DNA from 3 places in the Streptomyces sp. NPDC051569 genome. Region 1 is predicted to be linked to each of the others. Evidence: riboswitches for the same ligand, from Rfam matches in the RefSeq annotation. Region 1 holds a riboswitch; each other region holds the start of a gene.
What was found. Region 1 has a riboswitch for thiamine pyrophosphate ahead of ACIBAE_RS02770 (thiamine ABC transporter substrate binding subunit). Riboswitches for the same ligand answer to the same signal wherever they lie in the genome.
Positions count from the first base shown of each region.

Region 2: it holds a riboswitch for thiamine pyrophosphate, as region 1 does, so the genes downstream of both, thiO (glycine oxidase ThiO) here and ACIBAE_RS02770 (thiamine ABC transporter substrate binding subunit) in region 1, are expected to answer to the same signal.
Region 3: it holds a riboswitch for thiamine pyrophosphate, as region 1 does, so the genes downstream of both, thiC (phosphomethylpyrimidine synthase ThiC) here and ACIBAE_RS02770 (thiamine ABC transporter substrate binding subunit) in region 1, are expected to answer to the same signal.

Region 1 covers NZ_JBITDJ010000001.1:640,596-647,084, forward strand. The annotation lists gene ACIBAE_RS02760 (phosphatidate cytidylyltransferase) at 1-344, shown strand, start outside; gene rlmN (23S rRNA (adenine(2503)-C(2))-methyltransferase RlmN) at 518-1,630, shown strand; TPP riboswitch at 1,662-1,787, shown strand; gene ACIBAE_RS02770 (thiamine ABC transporter substrate binding subunit) at 1,873-2,973, shown strand; gene ACIBAE_RS02775 (ABC transporter permease) at 3,063-4,676, shown strand; gene ACIBAE_RS02780 (ABC transporter ATP-binding protein) at 4,676-5,761, shown strand; gene ACIBAE_RS02785 (LOG family protein) at 5,765-6,489, opposite strand, start outside.
Region 2 covers NZ_JBITDJ010000004.1:150,465-156,953, forward strand. The annotation lists gene ACIBAE_RS08875 (hypothetical protein) at 1-585, opposite strand, end outside; gene metF (methylenetetrahydrofolate reductase [NAD(P)H]) at 637-1,554, opposite strand; gene thiE (thiamine phosphate synthase) at 1,659-2,315, opposite strand; gene ACIBAE_RS08890 (Rv2175c family DNA-binding protein) at 2,412-2,777, opposite strand; gene ACIBAE_RS08895 (NAD(P)/FAD-dependent oxidoreductase) at 3,140-4,303, opposite strand; TPP riboswitch at 4,513-4,626, shown strand; gene thiO (glycine oxidase ThiO) at 4,624-5,901, shown strand; gene thiS (sulfur carrier protein ThiS) at 5,898-6,140, shown strand; gene ACIBAE_RS08910 (thiazole synthase) at 6,143-6,489, shown strand, end outside.
Region 3 covers NZ_JBITDJ010000006.1:164,223-170,711, forward strand. The annotation lists gene ACIBAE_RS12885 (cupin domain-containing protein) at 1-45, shown strand, start outside; gene ACIBAE_RS12890 (DUF5326 family protein) at 183-401, shown strand; gene ACIBAE_RS12895 (IclR family transcriptional regulator) at 694-1,464, shown strand; gene ACIBAE_RS12900 (SsgA family sporulation/cell division regulator) at 1,567-2,001, shown strand; gene ACIBAE_RS12905 (YibE/F family protein) at 2,089-3,492, opposite strand; TPP riboswitch at 3,563-3,707, shown strand; gene thiC (phosphomethylpyrimidine synthase ThiC) at 3,700-5,529, shown strand; gene ACIBAE_RS12915 (metallophosphoesterase) at 5,609-6,489, opposite strand, start outside.

The DNA.
Region 1 (6,489 bases):
GCTGGCGTTTCGGCAAGCACAAGCTCGCGCCGCGCATCAGCCCGGGCAAGACCAGGGAAGGGCTGATCGGAGCCGTCGCCTTCGCGATGGCGGCCGGTGCGCTCTGCATGCAGTTCCTGATCGACGACGGGGTCTGGTGGCAGGGGCTGCTGATCGGCCTGGCCGTCGCGGCCAGTGCCACGCTCGGCGATCTCGGCGAGTCCATGATCAAGCGGGATCTCGGCATCAAGGACATGGGCACGCTGCTGCCGGGTCACGGCGGCATCATGGACCGGCTCGACTCCCTGCTGCCCACGGCGCCGGTCGTCTGGCTGCTGCTGGTGCTCTTCGTCGGCTCGGGCTGAGCGACACCGGTTACCCTGAAAGGGCTCGCCGCTCCAGGGCGGCGGGCCTTTTTCGTCCCCGCGGCTGCGGGGACGCCCCCGTGAGGTCTCCCGGCGCCGGCAGCGTCCTGCCGTCCTCCCCGTGTCAGCGGGGGGATCCGCCCGGCCTCGCCGCACCGAGGAGATTGCTTTTCATGGCCCCGCCGACCCCCGGAGAACTCACTTTCGTCGCGCCCCGCGGAGTCAAGAAGCCGCCGCGGCACCTCGCCGACCTCACCCCCGAGGAACGCCGCGAGGCCGTCGCCGCGATCGGTGAGAAGGCGTTCCGCGCCAAGCAGCTGTCGCAGCATTACTTCGCGCGCTACGCGCACGACCCCGAGCAGTGGACCGACATCCCGGCGGGCTCCCGCCAGAAGCTCGCGACGGAACTGCTGCCCGACCTGATGTCGGTGGTACGGCACATCTCCACCGACGACGACACCACCCGCAAGACGCTCTGGCGGATGCACGACGGCACGCTCGTCGAGTCCGTGCTGATGCGCTACCCGGACCGGGTCACCATGTGCATCTCCTCGCAGGCGGGCTGCGGGATGAACTGCCCGTTCTGCGCGACCGGACAGGCGGGCCTGGACCGCAACCTGTCCACCGCCGAGATCGTGCACCAGATCGTGGACGGCATGCGCGCCCTGCGCGACGGTGAGGTCCCCGGCGGCCCCGCCCGGCTGTCCAACATCGTCTTCATGGGCATGGGCGAGCCGCTCGCCAACTACAAGCGGGTGGTCGGCGCGATCCGCCGGCTGACCGACCCGGAGCCCGACGGCCTGGGCCTGTCGCAGCGCGGGATCACCGTGTCGACCGTGGGCCTGGTGCCGGCGATGCTGCGCTTCGCCGACGAGGGCTTCAAGTGCCGCCTCGCGGTTTCCCTGCACGCCCCGGACGACGAGCTGCGCGACACGCTCGTCCCCGTCAACACCCGCTGGAAGGTCCGGGAGGTGCTGGACGCCGCGTGGGAGTACGCGGAGAAGTCCGGTCGCCGTATCTCGATCGAGTACGCGCTGATCCGCGACATCAACGACCAGGCGTGGCGCGGTGACCGGCTGGGCCGGCTGCTCAAGGGCAAGCGCGTGCACGTCAACCTGATCCCGCTCAACCCGACCCCCGGGTCGAAGTGGACGGCGTCCCGCCCCGAGGACGAGAAGGCGTTCGTCGAGGCGATCGCGGCCCATGGTGTGCCGGTGACCGTGCGGGACACCCGAGGCCAGGAGATCGACGGAGCGTGTGGTCAGCTGGCCGCGACGGAGCGCTGACGCCGGGGTACTCTGAGCCCGCACACATCAGATATTCCGACAGGGGAGCGCCACAGCGCTGAGAGTGCGGCATATGTCCGTGAGAACGGGCAGCGGCCGCAGACCCTCTGAACCTCGCCCAGGTCATTCTGGGTAGGAAGTTCGGACACCACTCAAGCTGTTGCGCCCTGCCCGCCTTCCGGTCCTTCCGGGCGGCCGGGCAGGGCCGCGTCTTCTCCTGGACATCCCAGGAGGAAATTTCCGTGAGCACCACCAGAAAGATGGCGGTCGCCGCGATCGCCGCCGCGCTCGGCGTCTCGACCTTGGCCGCGTGCGGCACTTCCGGCGACTCCGGCTCGTCCGGCGAGGGCGGCGGGAAGCGGTCCAGGACCGTCACGCTCGTCAGCCACGACTCGTTCAACGCCTCTCCTTCCGTGCTGAAGGAGTTCACCCAGGAGACCGGTTACACGGTCAAGGTGCTCAAGAGCGGTGACGCCGGCGAGGCGCTCAACAAGGAGATCCTCACCAAGGGCTCGCCGCAGGGCGATGTCTTCTTCGGCGTCGACAACACCCTGCTCTCCCGGGCCCTCGACAACGGTCTGTTCACGCCGTACCAGGCGAAGGGCCTCGACCAGGTCGCCGCCGGCACCCAGCTCGACCGGGCCGAGCACCGGGTCACCCCGATCGACACCGGCGACATCTGCGTCAATTACGACAAGAAGTACTTCGCGGACAAGAAGCTCGCGCCGCCGGCGTCCTTCGACGACCTGATCAAGCCCCGGTACAAGAACCTGCTCGTCACCGAGAACCCGGCGACGTCCTCGCCCGGCCTCGGCTTCCTCCTCGGCACGGTCGCCGCACAGGGCGACGCCGGCTGGAAGACGTACTGGTCGAAGCTGAAGGCCAACGGCGTCCAGGTCGTCGACAGCTGGGAGCAGGCCTACAACGAGAACTTCTCCGGCTCGGCGGGCGGCAGGAAGGCCAAGGCGGACCGGCCGCTGGTCGTCTCGTACGCCTCCAGCCCCCCGGTCGAGGTGCTGTACGGGGACCCGCGGCCGACGACGGCCCCGACCGGGGTCGCCACCGGCACCTGCTTCCGGCAGATCGAGTTCGCGGGCCTGCTCACCGGCGCGAAGAACGAGACCGGTGGCAAGGCCCTGCTGGACTTCCTGATCAGCAAGAAGTTCCAGGCGGACATGCCGCTGAACATGTTCGTGAACCCGGTGGTCGAGGACGTCCAGCTGCCGGAGCTCTTCACCAAGTTCGGCGCGACCGTCGAGCGGCCCGAGACCGTGGCCCCCGACAAGATCGCCGCCAACCGTGAGCAGTGGATCGAGACGTGGTCCTCACTCGTCGTGAAGTAGCCACGGAAGCCACCGCCGGAGCCGCCGCCGGAGCCACCGCCGGAGCGCCGGCCCGGCGCGGGAAGGGGAACGCGGTGCGGCTCGGCCTGATGGCCGTGCCCGCCGCGTTCTTCGCGGTCTTCTTCGCCTACCCCGTGGCGGCGATCCTCGGCCGCGGGCTGAGGAGCGACGGCGTCTGGCAGTTCGACCGGATCGGCGAGGTGCTGAGCCGGCCCGACATCCTCGGTGTCCTGTGGTTCACCACCTGGCAGGCGCTCGTCTCCACGGTCCTCACCCTCCTGATCGCGCTCCCCGGCGCGTACGTCTTCGCCCGCTTCGACTTCCCCGGCAAGCAGCTGCTGCGCGCGGTCGTCACCGTGCCGTTCGTGCTGCCGACCGTCGTCGTCGGCACCGCCTTCCTGGCGCTGCTCGGCCGTGGCGGGCTGCTCGACGAACTGTGGGGCGTACGCCTCGACACCACCGTCTGGGCGATCCTCCTCGCGCACGTCTTCTTCAACTACGCGGTGGTCGTCCGGACCGTCGGCGGCCTCTGGTCGCAGCTCGACCCGCGCCAGGAGGAAGCCGCGCGGGTACTCGGCGCCGGCCGGCTCACGGCCTGGTGGCGGGTGACGCTGCCCGCGCTCGCCCCCGCCGTCGCGGCGGCCGCCCTGATGGTCTTCCTCTTCACCTTCACCTCCTTCGGAGTCGTCCAGATCCTCGGCGGACCCGCCTACTCCACCCTGGAGGTGGAGATCTACCGGCAGACCGCGCAGCTGCTCGCCCTGCCCACCGCCGCCGTCCTGACGCTGACGCAGTTCGCGGCGGTCGGCGCGATCCTGGCGGTGCACGCCTGGACCGTACGGCGGCGGGAGACCGCACTGAAGCTGGTCGACCCGGCCGGGACCGCGAGCCGGCCCCGGGGCGCCGGGCAGTGGGCGCTGCTCGGCGGGGTGCTCGCCACCGTGGCCGTGCTGATCGTGCTGCCGCTCGCGGTGCTGATCGAGCGCTCCTTCGACGGTCCGGGAGGATACGGCTTCGCCTTCTACCGGGCGCTCGGCTCCGCCGGGGCGAGCGGCGGCACGTTCCTCGTACCCCCGCTGGCGGCGGTCGGGAACTCCCTGCGGTACGCCCTCGTCGCCACGGCCATCGCCCTGGTCGTGGGCGGTCTGGCCGCCGCCGCGCTCACCCGGCGCGCCGGCCGCCTCGTGCGCGGCTTCGACGCGCTGCTGATGCTGCCGCTCGGCGTCTCCGCCGTGACCGTCGGCTTCGGTTTCCTGATCACTCTCGACAAGCCGCCGCTGGATCTTCGGGCCTCCTGGATCCTGGTGCCGCTCGCCCAGGCGCTGGTCGGTGTGCCTTTCGTCGTACGGACCATGCTGCCGGTGCTCCGGGCGGTGGACGGACGGCTGCGCGAGGCCGCCGCCGTCCTCGGGGCGTCGCCGCTCCGCGCCTGGCGGGAGGTCGACCTGCCCCTGGTGCGGCGGGCGCTGCTGGTCGCGGCGGGCTTCGCCTTCGCCGTCTCGCTGGGCGAATTCGGCGCGACGGTCTTCATCGCGCGCCCCGACCGGCCGACGCTGCCGGTGGCCGTGGCGCGGCTGCTGGGGCGGCCCGGCGAGCTGAACTACGGCCAGGCCATGGCCCTGTCCACGGTGCTGATGGTGGTGTGCGCGGTGTCACTGCTGGCGCTCGAACGTATCCGTACCGACCGCTCCGGAGAGTTCTGATGGCCCTGCTGACCCTGGCGGACGTGACCGTACGGTTCGGGGAGCGCCCCGCCCTCGACGCGGTGGATCTCGACGTCGCCGAGCACGAGATCGTCTGCGTGCTCGGGCCGAGCGGCAGCGGCAAGTCGACGCTGCTGCGGGTCGTCGCCGGGCTGCGGGTCCCGGACGGCGGGCGGGTGTTGCTCGACGGCGCCGACCAGGCGGGGGTGCCGGTGCACCGGCGGGGCGTCGGCCTGATGTTCCAGGACCATCAGCTCTTTCCGCAGCGCGATGTGGCCGGCAATGTCGGTTTCGGGCTGCGGATGCGCGGCGTCACGGGTGGCGAACAGCGGCGCCGGGTCGACGAGCTGCTCGATCTCGTCGGCCTGCCGGGCGCCGGGCGGCGGGCCGTCGCCACGCTGTCCGGTGGCGAACAGCAGCGCGTCGCCCTCGCGCGGGCGCTCGCCCCCCGGCCCCGGCTGCTGATGCTGGACGAGCCGCTCGGCCAGCTCGACCGGAGCCTGCGGGAGCGCCTCGTCGTCGAACTGCGCGGCCTCTTCGGGCGGTTGGGTACGACCGTGCTCGCCGTCACTCACGACCAGGGTGAGGCGTTCGCGCTCGCCGACCGGGTCGTGGTGATGCGGGACGGCCGCATCGCGCAGACCGGCACCCCGCTGGAGGTCTGGCAGCGGCCGGCCTCCGCCTTCGTGGCGCGGTTCCTCGGCTTCGACAACGTGGTGCCCGCCACCGTGAGCGGCGAGGCCGCCGACACCCCCTGGGGCACGATCCCGGTCCCCGCCGGATCCCCCCAGGGCCCCCGGACGGTGCTGGTGCGCCCTGCCGGGGTCCGGCTCGTCCCCGCCGGCGACGGCCTGCGCTGCGTGGTCGAGGCCCGGACCTTCCGGGGCAGCCGCGTCGCCGTCCTCCTCCGTCCCGCCGGCGCGCCGGTCCTGGAGGCCGAATGCGACCTGCGGGACGCGCCGCGTGAGGGGGCGACGGTGGGGGTCGCGTTCGGCTCCGAGGACGTGGTGGTGCTGCCGGACCAGGCCCAGGGACCCCACGCGCAGGACCCGGGCCGGGCCCGGCGCCAGGACCGGGATGTGTAGGACCTAGGGACGGAGGCTGAGCGCGCACTGCGCGAGCGCCTCCGGGACCTCCTCCACCGTGTCGACCAGCGCGATCCGGGACTCCATGGACCGGCCCTTCGCCAGTGACCGGAGCAGCGGCCAGGCCGGCAGCGTCCGGGTCCAGTGGTCGCGGTCGACCAGGATCATGGGAGTCGGTTCGCCGCGCGAGGCGTAGTAGTTGGGCGTCGCGTTGTCGAAGATCTCCTGGACGGTGCCCGCCGCTCCGGGCAGGAAGACCACGCCGGCGTTGGAGCGGGCCAGCAGGCCGTCCTCGCGGGTGGCGTTGGCGAAGTACTTGGCGGTGTGGTCCGCGAAGGCGTTGGGCGGTTCGTGGCCGTAGAACCAGGTCGGGACGCCGACGGAGGAGCCGCCCCCGGGCCAGCGGGACCGTACGGCGAAGGCGGCCCGCGCCCAGGCGGAGACGGACGGGACGAACGACGGCGTCCCCGCGAGGAGCTCCAGCGCTTCGTCCAGCATCCCGTCCGGGTGCGGAGCGGCGTACGCGCCGAGGTTCGCGGCCTCCATCGCGCCGGGGCCGCCGCCGGTCGCGACGGTCAGCCCGGTACGGGCGAGAGCCCGGCCGAGGCGGGCCGCGCCGGCGTACGCCTCCGTACCGCGCGCCATCGCGTGTCCGCCCATGACGCCCACCACCCGCGCGTCGGACAGGAGTTCGTCCAGCGCGTCCGATATCGCGTCGTCGTGCACCG
Region 2 (6,489 bases), on a different contig from region 1:
GGCGGCGTACGTCTCCTGGGCGGCGTACGTCTCCTGAGGAGCGGTGTACGTCTCCTGAGCGCTGTACGTCTCCTGGTAGGCGTCGAAGCCGTCTCCGTACTCGCCCCGCTGGTGCGGCTGGTACGCCTGATTCCCCTCGCGGGGGGCGTCGTTGTAGACGCCGTACGACCCGGTGTCGTCGGGCATCGGCTCCGTCGCGTACAGCGACGCGGGCTCCGTGGCCGGAGCCGCCTCCTCGACCTGCTCGTACTCCAGGTCCGAGACCTCAAGCGTGGGCTCGCGCTCCTCGGCCGGCCTGCTCCCGGCCTTGCGGCGGCGGCTGGCACCCGGGCTGCCACCGATCGCCCAGCCCGTGGAGAAGCCCCGCCGGAAGGAGAGCGTCACATACGTCTGGCCGACCGCGAAGGCGACCGCGCCCAGCGCGATGACGAGCACGGAGGACATCAGGACCCCGAGGACCACACAGACGAACCCGGTGAAGGCGAGCAACCGCCAGCGCAGCCGCGCCTTGTACTGCAGGAGCACTTCGCCCAGCAGCCACAGCGCAACGAAACCGAACGCGACGTAGAGGACCGTCCAGCCCATGCCCGCCCCTCTCCTGCGGCCACCCGCCCGCGACGGGACGGGTACGGCCGGTCACGACTGCTCGTGCAGTCCGAGATTCTCGTAGATTTCGAGCGTCGCAGTGGAGTTGTTGAGTGTGATGAAGTGCAGGCCCGGGACACCCTCGGAGAGCAGTCCGGCGCAGAACTCCGTCGCGAAGTCGATGCCAATGGAGCGTACAGCGACGGGATCCTCCCTGACGGAGAGCATCCGCTCTTTCAACTCGGCCGGGAACACAGCGGTGCTGAGCTGCGGCAGCCGCTCCAGCATCCTGACGCTCGTGACCGGCATGATCTCCGGAATGATCGGGGTGGCGCAACCGGCGGCGGCCACGCGATCACGCAGCCGCAGATAGCCATCGGGTTCGAAGAACATCTGCGTGATGGCGTAGTCGGCGCCGCCCCGGCACTTGTCCACGAAGTGCCGGATGTCGGTGTCCCAGTCCTCCGAGCGCGGGTGCATCTCGGGGAAGGCCGCGACGCCGACGCAGAAGTCCCCCGACTCCTTGATCAGCCTGACCAGTTCGGCGGCGTAGCGCACTCCCTCGGGGTGCTTGACCCACTCGCCCATGGGGTCGCCGGGCGGGTCGCCGCGCACGGCGAGGATGTTGCGGATTCCGGCGTCGGCGTACTGCCCGACCATGTTGCGCAGCTCCGCGACGGACTGCCCGACGGCCGTGAGGTGCGCGACCGGGGTGAGGGTCGTGTCCGAGGCGATCCGCTCGGTGGCCTTGACCGTGCCCGCGCGGGTGGAGCCGCCCGCGCCATAGGTCACGGAGACGAAGCTCGGCGCCACCGCTTCCACCCGGCGCAGTGCGTTCCAGAGGTTCCGCTCGCCCTTTTCGGTCTTGGGTGCCCAGAACTCGAACGAAAACGACGTCTTGTCGGTCGCGAGTAGATCACGCACGGTGCGTGCATGATCAGATCTGGTCGAAGCTGCGCCTAGGGCCATGTCTGCAGGCTATCGAGGGGGCGCCGGTCACCCCAACCGAACGGGGCGAAATTCCGGGAATGCCGGTTTCCCGTCCACGCCTCGGACACCCGCCGGTCACGGAGTCAGCCGGCGAGCTCCCCTTCCCTGACCCGCTTCGCCAGATCCGCCGTCGCCCCGGCCGGGTCATCGGCCTCGGTGATCGCCCGTACGACGACGATCCTGCGGGCGCCGGCCTCCAGCACCTGGTCGAGATTGCCGGCGTCGATCCCCCCGATCGCGAACCACGGCCGGGCGGCGGCGCGGGCCGAGGCGTACCGCACCAGATCGAGACCCGGCGCGTGGCGGCCGGGCTTGGTCGGAGTGGGCCAGCACGGGCCCGTACAGAAATAGTCGACGCCGGGCTGGACGGCCGCCGCGTCGACCTCGGCCTCGGCATGCGTGGAGCGGCCGATCAGCACCTCGTCCCCCAGGATCGCGCGGGCCGCCGGGACGGGCAGGTCACCCTGGCCCAGATGCAGCACGTCGGAGCGGACGGCATGCGCGACGTCGGCGCGGTCGTTCACGGCGAGAAGCACGCCGTGACGGCGGCAGGCGTCGGCGAAGATCTGGAGGTGTTCCAGCTCCTCGGCGGCCTCCATACCCTTGTCCCGCAGTTGCACGATGTCCACGCCGGACGAGAGCACGGCGTCGAGGAACTCGGCGAGGTCCCCCTGCCGCGCGCGGGCGTCCGTGCAGAGATAGAGCCGGGCGTCGGACAGCCGGGTTCGAGGCGTGGGCATGGGACGGTCCCCCCGTCGGTTCGGCGGCGTGCGGCGACGGCGGTGACCGTGCTCCGGTCGCCGCCGCGCCACCGCACACCGTGCGTGGTGATGTCGTCAGACGGCGAGCGCCTGGGCCCGGCGCTTCACCTCCGTGCCGCGATTCTCACTGAGCGCCTGCGCGGGCGTACCCGGCAGGCTCGGGTCGGGGGTGAAGAGCCACTCAAGCATCTCTTCGTCGGAGTAGCCGTCGTCCCTCAGAAGCGTCAGGGTCCCGGCGAGGCCCTTGACGACCTTGCTGCCGTCAATGAAGGCGGCGGGCACCTGAAGCGTCCTGTTCTCACCGCGGCGCACGGCGATCAGCTGGCCGTCCTTCACCAGCTGCCGCACGCGCGTCACCTCGATATCGAACATTTCGGCGATATCGGGCAGGTGGAGCCATGCGGGGACGAGAGCATCGATCTTTGCGTCAATCTCGGTCACAGGACAAGCGTGCCATCCCGGACCGACAGACGGTACCCAGGTCCCCCCGGAAGTGCTGACCCTTAGCCAGGGGGCGTGATGGGGCACCCAGAGTGCGTGGCTTCCAGGGCACCCGGGGTCCCCCCGGAAGTGCTCACCGTGAGCCAGGGGGCGTGATGGGGCACCCAGAGTGCGTGGCTTCCAGGGCACCCGGGGTCCCCCCGGAAGTGCTCACCGTGAGCCAGGGGGCGCGATGGGGCACCCAGAGTGCGTGGCTTCCAGCGCACCCGGGGTCCCCCCGGAAGTGCTCACCGTGAGCCAGGGGGCGCGATGTCCGTCGTGGGCCGGGCCGGGCCGGGGCGTGGAGCCGTGGCCTGGTCCCGTCAGAGCACCGCCTTCCGCAGCGCCACCGACGCGTCCGCCGCGCGCTCCGGATCCAGGCGGGCCTTCGCCTCGATCAGTTTGCGGCCCTGCGCCAGGTCACGGGGTCTTCCCACGGCGAGCAGGGCGACCAGGATCCCGTCCCGGAGCCACACCACCGACCAGGCCGCCTCCGCCGGGTCGCCGCGTCGCACCAGGGTGTCGGCGGCGGCGTGGTGGCCCGCGTACTGCACGAAGCGGCCGAACTGCTCGGACCAGAAGTACGGCACCGGGTCGTAGACCTGGTCGCTCTCGCCGACGATCTGGGCGGCGACCGTGCGCGGCCCCTGGAGAGCGTTGTCCCAGTGGTGGACGAGCAGTCGCTCACCGTAGCGGGCGGAGGGGAAGGAGGCGACGTCGCCGACCGCGTACACCTCGGGCAGTGAGGTCCGCAGCCGGTCGTCCGCCGTGACCGAACCGTCCGGGCCGAGGGCGATGCCCGAGCCGGTGAGCCAGCCCGTCGCGGGCCGCGCTCCGATGCCGACGACCACCGCGTCCGCCGGCAGCCGCCGTCCGTCCGCGAGGACCACCTCGCCGGGTCCGACCCCGGCCACCCGCGCCCGCGTGAGCAGTGCGGCGCCGCTCTCCGCGTACCAGTCGGCCATGGGGGCGGCCGCCTCGGGCGGCAGGACCCCCGCGAACGGCAGGTCCGCCGCCTCGACGACCGTCACGGCGCATCCGGCCGCGCGGGCGGCCGTCGCGAACTCCGCGCCGATCCATCCCGCGCCGACGACCACGATCTCGCTCCGCCGTTCCAGGACGGGCCGCAGCCGTTCGGCGTCGTCCAGCGTCCGCAGCAGATGGACGCCGGGCGCCCCCTCGGCGCCGGGCAGCGCGATCGGCTCCGCGCCGGTGGCGAGGACCAGCACGTCGTACGGGACGGGCCCGGCCGGGGTGTCGAGTTCCCGTGCGCCGGGGCGCAGCCCGGTCACCTCCAGGCCGAGCCGCAGCTCGACGGAGAGGCCCGCGAAGTCGATGTCGAAGGCCGGGCTGTCCCCCGTGCCCAGCAGGACCGCTTTGGAGAGCGGTGGCCGGTCGTACGGCTGATGCGGTTCGGCGCCGATGAGGGTGACGGGGCCGCCGTAGCCGTTCTCCCGGAGCGCCACGGCGGTCTGCACGCCCGCCATGCCCGCACCGACGATGACGACACGCGGCTGCTGTTCCGCCCGCGCCGGCCGCTCCGCCTGCCCCTGCTCTTCCGTTTGTCTCCGCTGCTCGCTCACCCGATCACCTTAAACAGCTGACATGCCGTCAGGAGAGTGGGTGCTGGTGCCGCGCCCGGCGATGGCCGCGACGGGGGCGAAGCTCGCCGGGAACGGCACTACGCTGGCCGGTGACACTACCTCGCGGGAGCCCGCACGCAGCGGGCTGAGAGGGAGGCTGGGACGGCCTCCGACCGTACGAACCTGATCCGGGTCATGCCGGCGAAGGGAGGGGCTGGACGCCCATGCAGGCATTCACGCGTCATCAAGGACCCGGTACGAGCGGCACGGGCTCCGACGTCCTTGTCGTCGGGGGCGGGATCATCGGTCTGGTCACCGCCTGGCGGGCGGCGCGGCGCGGGCTGCGGACCGCCGTCGCCGACCCCGATCCCGGCGGCGGGGCCGCCCGGGTCGCGGCGGGCATGCTCGCCGCCGTCACCGAACTCCACTACGGCGAGGAGACGTTGCTCGGCCTCAATCTGGCCTCCGCCGAGCGCTACCCCGCCTTCGTCGCCGAGCTGGAGGCCGCGAGCGGTCAGGACACCGGCTACCGCGCCTGCGGCACCCTCGCCGTCGCCCTCGACGCGGACGACCGCGCCCTCCTGCGCGAGCTGCACGCCCTCCAGCAGCGCTCCGGCCTCACGTCCGAGTGGCTCACCGGGCGCGAATGCCGGCGCCTGGAGCCGATGCTCGCGCCGGGTGTGCGCGGCGGGCTGCGCGTGGACGGGGACCACCAGATCGATCCGCGCAGGCTGGCGGCGGCCCTGGTGACGGCGTGCGAGCGGGCCGGCGTCGTCTTCCACCGTGCCTGGGCCGAGCGGCTCACCGTCGTACGGGACCGGGCCGTGGGCGCCGTCCTGGCCGGCGGCCTCGCGCTCACCGCCGACCAGGTGGTGCTGGCGGGCGGAAGCCTCAGCGGCCGGCTCGGAGGCGTACCGGACGAGGTGCGTCCGCCGGTACGGCCCGTCAAGGGCCAGGTGCTGCGGCTGAGCGTGCCCCGCCCGTACGCGCCGTTCCTGTCCCGGACGGTACGGGCGGTGGTGCGCGGCAGCCAGGTCTACCTGGTGCCGCGCGCGAACGGTGAGCTGGTGGTCGGCGCCACCAGCGAAGAGCTCGGCTGGGACACCTCGGTCACGGCGGGCGGGGTGTACGGGCTGCTGCGGGACGCCCATGACCTGGTGCCCGGCATCACCGAACTGCCCCTCGTCGAGACCCGTGCGGGGCTGCGCCCCGGATCGCCGGACAACGCCCCGCTGCTCGGTCCGACCGCGCTGCCCGGCCTGCATCTGGCCACCGGCCACTTCCGCAACGGGGTGCTGCTCACGCCCATCACCGGCGAGGTGATGGCCACCGTGCTGGCCACCGGCGAACTCCCCGAAGAGGCCCGGCCGTTCACCCCCCGGCGCTTCCCGCCCGGCGTCCGCACCGCCCCCGCCGTCCCCGCCGGCACATCAGCCGCCACGCCGGCCGCAACGTCAGCCGCGACGTCAGCCGCCTCCGAATGTCAGGAGCAGCCCGCATGAGCCGTACCCGTACGCACTCCGGTGCCGAGAACGTGACCGTGACCGTCTCCGTGAACGGCGAGCCGCGCGAGCTGGCCGCCGGCACCACGCTCGGCGCGCTGGTCGCGGCTCTCACCCCCGCGCCCTCGGGTGTCGCCGCCGCTGTCAACGAAACGGTCGTCCCGCGCGGGCACTGGTCCGCCACCCCGCTCGGGGACGGCGACCGTGTCGAAGTCCTCACCGCCGTCCAGGGAGGCTGACCATGGCCGACGACCCGCTCACCATCGGTTCCACCACCTTCGGCTCGCGGCTGATCATGGGCACGGGCGGGGCACCCAGCCTCGACGTACTGGAACGCTCGCTGGCCGCCTCGGGCACCGAACTCACCACGGTCGCGATGCGCCGCCTGGACCCCACGGTCCAGGGCTCCGTCCTCTCCGTGCTCGGCTCCCTGGGCATCCGCGCCCTGCCCAACACGGCCGGCTGCTTCACCGCCGGGGAAGCCGTCCTCACCGCCCGGCTGGCCCGCGAGGCGCTCTCCACCGACTGGATCAAGCTGGAGGTGGTCGCGGACGAGCGCACCCTGCTCCCCGACCCGATCGAGCTGCT
Region 3 (6,489 bases), on a different contig from region 1:
GAGGATCTGCGGGTGATGGTCGTCTTCTCGCCGCCCGAGGGCTGACCGCGACCCTCAGGGCCGCCTCAGGGTCGGATCAGGGGAGATCGGGGGCCGCAGGGCCACCGCGGCCGTCTTCCCGCCTCTAGCATCGAGGATGTCAGGCAGATGCTTGAGGTACTGGGTAAAGCGAGGTAAGGGCGATGGCGGTACGGGAGATATTCACGGGGATGCCGTGGTGGGTGAAGTGGATCGCGGTACCCCTGATCGTCCTCGTCCTGTTCGGCGGGATGATCGCCACCGTGGTCGCGTTCTTCATCGCGCTGCTCTTCAAACTGCTGCTTCTGGTGGTGTTGGTCGGCGGACTGATCTACGTCGTACGGAAGTTCACGTCCTCCTCGTCCTCACGTCGGGACTGGTAGGGCGGACAGCCAGTGCGGGCGTTAGCCCGCGCGAGGGAAAGGTGAACGGGAAACCATCCCTGAGGCCACTCTGCCCCTAGAGTGGCAAATCTCTGCCACGCCCTGGGAAAGCACCAACGATGATCGCTCTGACCTCTGGTTTGTGCGATTTTTCCAGGCCGGGCCTCAGGGTTCCTCGGGTCACGTCCCGGGGTTCCCGGGGGTACTCCCTCGGTCCCCGAAGGGTGTGGCGGGCGCGCGGGGGCGGCCCCCGCGGGCGGGCTCTTCCCGTCAGCACGTCTGGGGGTCACCTTTGGCCACAGCTACAAGAACCGCAGCCCCTACCCTGATCGGATCGGTGCAGCGGGCGCTGCGACTGCTGGAGTCCGCCGGTTCCCATCCGGACGGAGCGCCGGCGAAGCAACTCGCCCGTGAGGCCGGGCTTCCGCTGCCCACGGCGTATCACCTGCTGCGTACGCTGACCCATGAGGGCTATCTCCGCCGTGAGAAGGGCGTCTTCGTTCTCGGCGACGCCGTAGATCGGCTGGTACGCGGTGAAGCCCTGCAGAATCGTCGCAGCAAGATCGTCCATTCGATCGGTCACTGGCGTGACGTCATCGGGGCCCCGGTGTACTTCGCGGTCTACCACGAGGGCGAGATCGATCTTGTCTCCGTCGCGGACAGCCCGGCTGCCCCCACGGCCTACGAGTGGGCCGACCTGCGGGAGACCGCTCATGCTCACGCCATCGGGCAGTGCCTGCTGAGCCAGCTCGACGAGGAATCCCGCCTCGACCATCTGGACCGTCATCCCGTCCGCCCGCGAACACCGCACTCGGTACCGGACCGGAGCACCCTGCTGGAGCGTCTCGGCTCGCTGGGCCGGATGGAACCCGTCGTGGAACGGCAGGAGTACGCACTCGGCACGGTCTGTGCCGCCGTACCGGTCGCGCTCGGATCAACGGCAGGCGCGGTGGCCATTTCCGTACCACTCCATCAACAGGACCGACTGCTCCCAGCGGTCGAGTGGTTACACAGAGAAATCGATAGCCTACTCACCGCAGGCATCGTCTCTATCAGTATCTGAAAAATTACTCCTTGTGATCTGCTAGCGCTTACAGGACTATGGCGTCAAGAGGATCAACGGGGATCATTCCCAGCCACTACCTCATCTACACCGGAGTACACGATGCGCGAGTCGGTCCAGGCCGAGGTCCTGATGAGCTTCCTCGTCTCCGAGGAGCTTTCGTTCCGGATCCCGGTGGAACTGCACTATGAGATGGGGGATCCCTACGCGGTGCGAATGACCTTCCATCTGCCCGGCGATGCCCCTGTCACCTGGACATTCGGACGCGAACTGCTGCTCGACGGCATCAACACGCCCAGTGGTGACGGCGATGTGCACATCGCCCCGACCGCGCCCGAAGATCTCTCCGATGTCCATATCCGGCTCCAGGTCGGTGATGACCACGCGCTGTTCCGGGTGAGTGCCGCACCGCTCGTGGCCTTCCTCGACCGGACGGACCGATTGGTTCCGCTCGGGCAGGAGCGCACGCTGGGTGACTTCGAGGGCAATCTGGAGGAGGCGCTCGGCCGCATCCTCGCCGAGGAGAACGCCGGCTGAGCGGATCCGGCTGAGCGGATCCGGCTGAGCGGATCCGGTCGAGCGGATCCGGTCGAGGGGGCGCAGGGGTGCTTCGGCCGGTGCGGCCTACTTCTTACGGCGCCGTCCCCGGCCACCGGGTCCGCGTACCGCCGCGCCCTGCTCAGGCACGGCGGGCACCGGCCCCCGCGATGTCGGACCCGGTGCTGCCGGCCCTGGTGCCGCCGACCCCTGCCCTGCGGACTGTGTTCCGGAGGACGCGGGCCGGTCGGCGGAAACCACCAGTGCGGCCAGCGCCGTAGTCACCGGAACTGACGCGACCAGGCCGATCGAGCCCACCAGGGTTCGTACGATTTCCTCTGCCACCAGCTCGCTGTTGGCGACTGCTCCCACACTCGACTGCGCGATGGAGAAGAGCAGCAGAAGAGGGAGTGCGGCGCCCGCGTAGGCGAGCACGAGCGTATTGACCACCGACGCGATGTGATCCCGGCCGATCCGGATGGCCGCCCGGTAGAGGGCGCGGGGGCCCATCGACGGATCGGCCCGGTGCAGCTCCCAGACTGCCGAGGTCTGCGTCACCGTCACATCGTCGAGAACACCGAGCGAGCCGATGATGACGCCCGCCAGGAGAAGACCGCTCATGTCGATCTCGGGATAGAGGCCGTGGATGAGGCCGGTGTTGTCGTCGGTGTTCCCGCTCAGGCTCGCCCAGCCGATGAAGAGCGACCCCAGCAGCCCGATCAGCAGGAGAGAGACCAGGGTGCCGAGGACGGCGACCGACGTACGGGCCGTCAGACCGTGGCACATATAGAGGGCGGTCAGCATGATGGCGCTCGCGCCGACCACCGCGACGATCAGTGGATTCGAGCCCTGCAGAATCGCGGGCAGGATGAACAGCGTCAGCACGGCGAAGGAGACGGCGAGCGCGATCAGCGCCATCACACCGCGCATCCGCCCCACCAGGACCACCGCGAGCGCGAAGATCCCGGCCAGCAGAGCCATCGGGAACTCACGGTTCACATCGGTCACCGAGTACTGGAGATCGTGGGGCGCATCGGGGGCGTAAGCGACCACCACCCCCTGTTTCACGTGAAACTGCCGCGGGGCGTCCGGCTGGACGACCTCGATGAAGGTCCGTCCCTTCTCCTTGCCGGTCGTGACCTCGATCGTCGCCTTCTTGCATTCCCCGCTCCCGGACCGCTGCGTCGCACTGCCCCCGGATGTCGAGGGGCCGCCGGTCGACGGCAGCTGCGACCCGTTGGCGTCCTGACAGTCGAGCTGCTCGATCCTCACCACGTGGCCCTGCTGGGTCTGCCGGTCGAAACCGACACCGGTGCGCTCGTGCGCCGGTGTGCCGCCCGGCCAGAGCATGGCGAGCCCGACGACCACGGCGGTCGCGAACGGGATCAGGACCGCCGCGATGACCTTGCGGAGGTGCCGGGAAACCGGTTCGGCGGGCCCATGACTGTGCGAGTGGCCATGCGCTTCGTGGGTCTGCTGAGGTGAGGTCACCGACCGATCATCGCAAGAAGAGAGAGGCCCCCTGGTCAGCGCGCCCGATATGGCATTAGCGTGGAGTCACCTTTGCACACGCGGGAGCTCGGAGCACCGGGCTGAGAGGGCGCTGACTGTGCGGTCCCAGGGACATCCCCTGGACGCCTGCGCTGCGCCGACCGCTGAACCTGTTACCGGGTAATGCCGGCGTAGGGAGTAGGTCTCATGACCGTTCAGGACGCACACACGCCTGCCTCCGGCTCGGAGCATCCGGGCGAGGCCCGTCGATCCATCGGCTGGCACAAGGGATATGTCGCGGGTTCACGCCCGGATCTCCAGGTGCCCGTCCGTCAAGTGCACCTCACCAACGGCACGGACGTGACGCTGTACGACACGTCGGGCCCTTACACCGACCCGACCGTCGAGACCGATGTACGCCTTGGCCTCGCGCCACTGCGGGAGGACTGGATCGTTGGCCGTGGTGACACCGAGGCCTACGCGGGCCGCCGGGTCCGCCCTGAGGACGACGGACTCAAGCACACCTCTCCGGGCGGGGGACTGCGCAACCTCGACGCCGTCTTCCCGGGCCGACCGCGCCGGCCGCGCCGGAGCCGGGACGGACAGGCCGTGACGCAGCTCGCGTACGCCCGCCGTGGTGTCATCACCCCGGAGATGGAGTACGTCGCGATCCGCGAGAACGTCCTCCCGGAGCTGGTCCGGGAAGAGATCGCCGCAGGCCGCGCCGTTCTGCCGGCCAATGTCAATCACCCGGAAATCGAGCCGATGATCATCGGGAAGCGATTTCTGGTGAAGGTCAACGCGAACATCGGGAACTCCGCCGTCACCTCCTCCATCGAGGAGGAGGTGGAGAAGACGACCTGGGCGACCCGCTGGGGCGCGGACACGGTCATGGACCTCTCCACGGGCCGCAACATCCACACCACGCGCGAGTGGGTGCTGCGCAACTCCCCGGTCCCCATCGGGACGGTACCGCTCTATCAGGCACTGGAAAAGGTCGACGGCAAGGCCGAGGAGCTGACCTGGGACATCTACAAGGACACGGTCATCGAGCAGGCCGAGCAGGGCGTCGACTACATGACGGTCCACGCCGGTGTCCTGCTGCGGTACGTGCCGCTCACCGCCCGCCGCAAGACGGGCATCGTCTCGCGCGGCGGCTCGATCATGGCCGCCTGGTGTCTCGCGCACCACAGGGAGTCGTTCCTGTACGAGAACTTCGAGGAACTCTGCGAGATTCTCGCGACCTACGACGTGACGTACTCCCTCGGCGACGGCCTGCGGCCAGGCTCCATCGCGGACGCCAACGACGAGGCGCAGTTCGCTGAGCTGTGCACCCTGGGTGAGCTGAACGCGACCGCCAAGCGCTTCGGCGTACAGACGATGATCGAGGGGCCGGGCCATGTGCCGATGCACAAGATCAAGGAAAATATCGACCTGCAGCAGGAGATCTGCGAGGAAGCGCCGTTCTACACACTCGGCCCGCTGACGACCGATGTGGCCCCGGCCTACGACCACATCACCTCCGGCATCGGCGCCGCGATGATCGCGTGGTGGGGCACGGCGATGCTCTGCTACGTCACCCCCAAGGAACACCTCGGCCTTCCGGACCGCGACGACGTCAAGACCGGTGTCATCACCTACAAGATCGCGGCCCATGCGGCGGATCTCGCCAAGGGCCACCCGGGAGCGCAGGACTGGGACGACGCGCTGTCCGACGCCCGTTTCGAGTTCCGCTGGGAGGACCAGTTCAACCTGGCCCTTGACCCGGACACGGCCAGGGAGTTCCACGACGAGACGCTCCCGGCCGAGCCGGCCAAGACTGCGCATTTCTGTTCGATGTGTGGCCCCAAGTTCTGCTCGATGAAGATCTCGCAGGACATCAGGCGTCGCCACGGCGGCGATCCGGAGACGGCGGAGAGGCGAGTCGAGAGCGAAGCGGACGTTCGGACCGAAGCGGGTATCGAGGCCGCTATGGCCCAGAAGTCCAAGGAGTTCGCCGCAGCCGGCAATCGCGTGTATCTGCCGCTCGCCGAGTAGGCAACTGGGCGGGCCGGGGGCGGCCGTCGCTGTCCGGACCCGGCCGGGGGTTACTCCGGCCGGTGGTCCGGGCCGCCGATCAGTTGCCCAGGGGAAGCCGGACGACCAGCAGTTTTCCCGCCATGGTCACGCCTCCGTCCATGGCGATGGCAAGTCCGTCGGCATATACGTGCGGCCCTTGGACCAACGGTCCCGTACCGCCCTCGTCGTCCGAGGCGTCTTCGGTACCGACTTCGCCGAGTAGATAGGGAATCGGACTGTGGCCGTGGACGATGCGCTGACCGCCGTATCGGGAGAGCAGTTCCTGAACGGCCTCCGGGCCGTCATCACGGAATGCGAAGCGTTTGGTGAGCTTGCGGAACAGCTCCCAGCATTCGTCCGCGTCGTTGCGCGTGAGGATCTGGTGGACGGTGTCGTTGACGTCCTCGATGCTGGATCCGTAATCCAGGTAGGCGGTCGTGTCGGAGTGCATCAGCAGATGCCCGTCCTCCTCGACGACCGCGTCGAGGCGTGACATCCACTGCAGATGGACGTCCTGGAGGCGCTCCATATCGCTCCGCTGGCCGCCGTTGAGCAGCCAGGCGGCCTGGAAGGTGGCGGTGCCCGCCCCGGAGTTGACGGGGGTGTCGGCGAACCGTTTGGCGCCGACGAGCAGCAGCTCGTGGTTCCCCATCAGGGCCTTGCAGTAGCCGCCGGCGGCAGCCGCTTCGGCGGAGAGCCGCATCACGAGGTCGATGACGCCGATGCCGTCGGGGCCGCGGTCGGTGAAGTCACCGAGGAACCAGAGGCGGGCGGTGCCGGCTGCCCAGTGCCCTTCGGCATCGACGAGGCCCTGTTCCGCCAGGGCGCCGAGGAGTTCGTCGAGATAGCCGTGGACGTCGCCCACGACATAGAGCGGGCCGCGGCCGCCGTCCACGGACGTGTCGCCGGGGTCGGCGTGCACGTGGAGGCTGTCGTCCC